DNA from 2 places in the Tissierella sp. MB52-C2 genome. Region 2 is predicted to be linked to the other one. Evidence: a T-box and tRNA genes for the amino acid it is inferred to sense, from the RefSeq annotation. Region 2 holds a T-box; the other holds one or more tRNA genes.
The links. A T-box is a leader RNA that pairs with one kind of tRNA and senses whether it is charged. The one in region 2 lies ahead of metG (methionine--tRNA ligase), so its partner is inferred to be a tRNA-Met.

Region 1: it has a tRNA-Met gene. The T-box ahead of metG (methionine--tRNA ligase) is inferred to sense a tRNA for this amino acid. The anticodon was not compared.

What each region holds. Positions count from the first base shown of each region.
Region 1 covers NZ_CP133261.1:2,359,856-2,362,223, reverse strand. The annotation lists rRNA gene RBU61_RS11900 (23S ribosomal RNA) at 1-290, shown strand, start outside; rRNA gene rrf (5S ribosomal RNA) at 315-431, shown strand; tRNA gene RBU61_RS11890 (tRNA-Asn) at 435-509, shown strand; tRNA gene RBU61_RS11885 (tRNA-Leu) at 525-613, shown strand; tRNA gene RBU61_RS11880 (tRNA-Met) at 697-773, shown strand; tRNA gene RBU61_RS11875 (tRNA-Met) at 812-888, shown strand; tRNA gene RBU61_RS11870 (tRNA-Glu) at 903-977, shown strand; tRNA gene RBU61_RS11865 (tRNA-Val) at 1,007-1,082, shown strand; tRNA gene RBU61_RS11860 (tRNA-Asp) at 1,110-1,186, shown strand; tRNA gene RBU61_RS11855 (tRNA-Thr) at 1,306-1,381, shown strand; tRNA gene RBU61_RS11850 (tRNA-Tyr) at 1,398-1,482, shown strand; tRNA gene RBU61_RS11845 (tRNA-Gly) at 1,531-1,604, shown strand; tRNA gene RBU61_RS11840 (tRNA-Arg) at 1,625-1,701, shown strand; tRNA gene RBU61_RS11835 (tRNA-Gln) at 1,707-1,783, shown strand; tRNA gene RBU61_RS11830 (tRNA-Lys) at 1,801-1,876, shown strand; tRNA gene RBU61_RS11825 (tRNA-Ser) at 1,880-1,968, shown strand; tRNA gene RBU61_RS11820 (tRNA-Ser) at 1,999-2,089, shown strand; tRNA gene RBU61_RS11815 (tRNA-Ile) at 2,100-2,176, shown strand; tRNA gene RBU61_RS11810 (tRNA-Phe) at 2,216-2,291, shown strand; tRNA gene RBU61_RS11805 (tRNA-Ile) at 2,304-2,368, shown strand, end outside.
Region 2 covers NZ_CP133261.1:3,137,729-3,140,096, forward strand. The annotation lists gene metG (methionine--tRNA ligase) at 1-1,518, opposite strand, end outside; T-box leader at 1,937-2,168, opposite strand; gene RBU61_RS15850 (collagenase) at 2,364-2,368, opposite strand, start outside.

The DNA of each region.
Region 1 (2,368 bases), 780 kb from region 2:
GGTCCCTATCCGTCGTGGGCGTAGGAAATTTGAGAGGAGCTGTCCTTAGTACGAGAGGACCGGGATGGACAGACCGCTGGTGTATCAGTTGTCATGCCAATGGCACGGCTGAGTAGCTATGTCTGGAAGGGATAAGTGCTGAAGGCATCTAAGCACGAAGCCCCCCTCAAGATAAGATTTCCCACTTTAAAAGTTAAGACTCCAAGAAGACCACTTGGTAGATAGGTCTCAGGTGTAAGAGTAGTAATACTTTAAGCTAAGAGATACTAATAAGTCGAGGACTTGACCTAAAATATTGCAATTGATAGTTTTCGTCTGGTGACGATAGCAAGATGGACACACCTGTACCCATACCGAACACAGAAGTTAAGCATCTTAACGCCGATGGTACTTGGTTGGAAACGACCTGGGAGAGTAGGAAGTTGCCAGGCTGATCTTGGGTAGCTCAATGGCGGAGCAACCGGCTGTTAACCGGTAGGTTGTGGGTTCGAGTCCCACCCCAAGAGCCATTAGAAACATAAAACGCCGGAGTGGCGGAACAGGCAGACGCACAGGACTTAAAATCCTGCGATCCTCACCGATCGTACCGGTTCGATTCCGGTCTCCGGCACCATTACATAATGACTTGATCCAATGAATGTAGAAAATTATAGGTAAGTCATAGGTATGGAGAAAAACAGAACTATAAAATAATGCCGCGGGATGGAGCAGTTTGGCAGCTCGTCGGGCTCATAACCCGGAGGTCGTCGGTTCAAATCCGGCTCCCGCAACCATAATTCTTAAGGTACAACCATATGATAATCAATAGTTTGGCGGCGTAGCTCAGTTGGCTAGAGCATGCGGTTCATACCCGCAGTGTCAGCGGTTCAAATCCGTTCGCCGCTACCAAAGAAATTAAATAAGGCCCCATGGTCAAGCGGTTAAGACATCGCCCTTTCACGGCGGTAACCCGGGTTCGAATCCCGGTGGGGTCACCATTATAACCTAATTAGGTCAAAAATAATATGGGCGCATAGCTCAGTTGGGAGAGCACCTGCCTTACAAGCAGGGGGTCACAGGTTCGAGCCCTGTTGTGCCCACCATATAATGACTTAATTTAGAAAAATAATGGCCTGGTAGTTCAGTTGGTTAGAATGCCAGCCTGTCACGCTGGAGGTCGAGGGTTCGAGTCCCTTCCAGGTCGCCATTATGACCTAACACAATAAGCGTAGCGAATTGATGTAGGTCAAACGCAACGAGCACCAAATCTATACGAGTGTAACGAGTAAATAGATTTGAGTTGCGAGACTGCGAAATGATATGTTTGCTGGCGTAGCTCAATCGGCAGAGCAACTGACTTGTAATCAGTAGGTTGGGGGTTCAATTCCTCTCGCCAGCTCCATTATGAATTAACTTAGGGAGGAGTACCCAAGTGGCTAAAGGGGACGGACTGTAAATCCGTTAGCTAAGCTTTCACTGGTTCGAATCCAGTCTCCTCCACCATTATAACCTAATTCTATGGAAGTGTAGGTTACGATTAAAAATAAATATGCGGGTGTAGCTCAGTGGTAGAGCCCCAGCCTTCCAAGCTGGTTGCGAGGGTTCGATTCCCTTCACCCGCTCCATGATTTACTAAATAAATCTTGCGCCTATAGCTCAGTAGGATAGAGCAACGGACTTCTAATCCGTGTGCCGGGGGTTCGAATCCTCCTAGGCGCGCCAGATGATGGGGTGTAGCCAAGTCGGTAAGGCACTAGACTTTGACTCTAGCATTCCACAGGTTCGAGTCCTGTCACCCCAGCCATTAAAATTAATAATCATGATCCATTAGCTCAGTCGGTAGAGCACCTGACTTTTAATCAGGGTGTCCCGCGTTCGAGTCGCGGATGGATCACCAGATGGAGAGGTACCGAAGCGGTCATAACGGGGCGGTCTTGAAAACCGTTAGGGTGCAAGCCCACGTGGGTTCGAATCCCACCCTCTCCGCCAAATTAAATTATGTTCCATAAGAATGAATATGGAGAAGTACTCAAGTGGCTGAAGAGGCTCCCCTGCTAAGGGAGTAGGTCCTTCACGGGGCGCGAGGGTTCAAATCCCTCCTTCTCCGCCAAGTATGGTAGGGGCCTTTAGCTCAGTCGGTTAGAGCGCCCGGCTCATAACCGGTAGGTCCGGGGTTCGAGTCCCTGAAGGCCCACCATTTATTACATAAAAATTCTTAGAAACTAAATTATTACGTGCCCGGATAGCTCAGTCGGTAGAGCAGTAGACTGAAAATCTACGTGTCGCTGGTTCGATTCCGGCTCCGGGCACCATGTTTGTTTTTGGGGCCTTTAGCTCAGTCGGTTAGAGCGCCCGGCTCATAACCGGTAGGTCCGGGGTTCGAGTCCCT
Region 2 (2,368 bases):
AATCTCAAGCCTAGGGAATATTATATTTCCTCTTGCAACTTTAGTACCTACTTCTAGTTTACCCCATTCTTTGGCATCGTCCCATATAGCTTCATTATTTAATCCCAATTGTTTTCTTATTTCCATAGAAGTCTTTTCCATAAATGGTTTAATTAATATTGAAGTAATTCTCAAGGATTCTGTTAAATTATATAATACTGTATCTAATCTTTCCTTATTGTCTTTAGCCAGTATCCATGGTTGAGTTTCATCTATATATTTATTTGTTCTTCTAATTAGTTTCCATACTTCTTCCAATGCATTGGAGAAACTAAGTTTATCCATATGTTCTTCTACCTTAGCAGCTGCATTTATTCCCACTTCTTTTAGAGAAGTATCAAATTCTCCTTCTTCATTAGGTGTAGGTATAAAACCTTCATTATATTTCTCCACCATAGTCACTGTTCTACTTACTAAGTTACCTAAATCATTTGCTAAATCTGAATTAAGCCTTTGTAAGAATTTATCTCTATGGAATGAGCCATCTTGCCCAAAGGAAAATTCTCTAAGAAGAAAATATTTAAATGCATCTATTCCATATAATTCAATAATTGGTTCTGGATATATGACATTTCCTTTTGATTTAGACATTTTATCATCTTCAAATAATATCCAACCATGACCAAATACTTTCTTTGGTAATTCCATATCCATTGCCATTAAAAGTGCTGGCCAAATTATAGTATGAAATCTCACTATTTCCTTACCTACTAAATGAACATCAGCAGGCCAAAATTCTTTAAATTTCTCATCATTATCGCTACCATATCCTAGTGCTGTAATATAGCAGGATAAAGCATCTATCCATACATATACAACGTGCTTAGGATCAAATGGTACTTTTATACCCCAGTTAAAGCTAGTTCTTGATACACATAGATCTTCTAATCCATCCTTTAAGAAGTTATTTACCATTTCATTTTTTCTAGATTCTGGCTGAATAAAGTCTGGGTTTTCTTCATAAAATTTTAAGAGTTTATCTCTATATTGAGAAAGCTTAAAGAAATATGCTTCTTCTTCTGCTAAGTGAACTTCTCTATTACAATCTGGACATTCACCATCTACTAGTTGTGATTCTGCCCAAAAGGCTTCACAAGGAGTACAATAATGCCCCTTATATTTTGACTTATATATTTTACCATTTTCATATAGTTTTGTAAAAATCTCTTGTACTGCCTTCTCATGGTGAGGATCTGTAGTTCTTATGAAAGTATCGTAATCTATTTCTAGAGTCTTCCATAACTCCTTTATATCTGCAACTATTTTATCTACATATTCCTTTGGTGTTACACCACTTTCCTTAGCCTTTTCTTGAATTTTTTGCCCATGTTCATCTGATCCAGTTACCAAATATACATCATATCCTTGCATTTTCTTAAATTTCTTTATAGCATCAGAGGCAACTGTAGTATAGGTATGTCCTATATGCAAATTATCAGATGGATAATAAATTGGCGTAGTTAAATAATACTTTTTCATATTTAAAACCTCCTCTTAATATGGTGAATTAGCTGTTCGTTAAGTTTGACTTAACTCAAAGCTCACTTATCGTTCGCTAAGTTAGGTCATTTCCCACAGTTTCGCAACTCAAATCTATTTACTCGCTACGCTCGTATAGATTTGGTGCTCATTGCCTTTTTGTCCAATGAGCATAGCGAATTGTAGACAAAACGGACAGCGAAGTGAACGCCAGTGAGCGTAGGAATGAGCGTAGCGAATGTTGCGTTTGACTTGACTCAAAGCTCACTGGCTTAGGTTCTGTGACGTAGTCTCGAAACTCAAATTCATTTGCTCGCTACGCTCACATGAATTTGGTTCTCGTTACGTTTGACCTACCTACAGTTCACTCACTACGTTCGTTTACTAAGTTAGGTCATAAAAAAAGCCTTCGCCTCCATATAGAGACGAAGGTATTCTTCGTGGTACCACTCTAATTTATCTAAATCTTGCGATTTAAGAACTCACTAGGTTAAAAAACCTTGCAGTATAACGGCTGCCTCCGTCTTAGCCTAATTCTTTGGCTAAAAGGTTCAGGGGCCATTTTCAGAATAGATTAATCACTGGTTTTCACCTTTTTCCAGCTCTCTAAAGAATAATCTTAGTCTTACTCTTCCCTTCCACACCTTTAACATGAGTTTACTCAACAGTCAAACTTAATATCTAATTTAGTCTAATTTATCTTTAGTATATCTTTCCTTATTTGATAATATATTATACTCTAACGGAAATATTTAGTCAACTAAATAATTGGCATTACAGTATTAGTTAAGTGAATTTTATAATCCTTGTTTTTTAATTGCATAAAGACACATTTAGTCTGCAATCTATT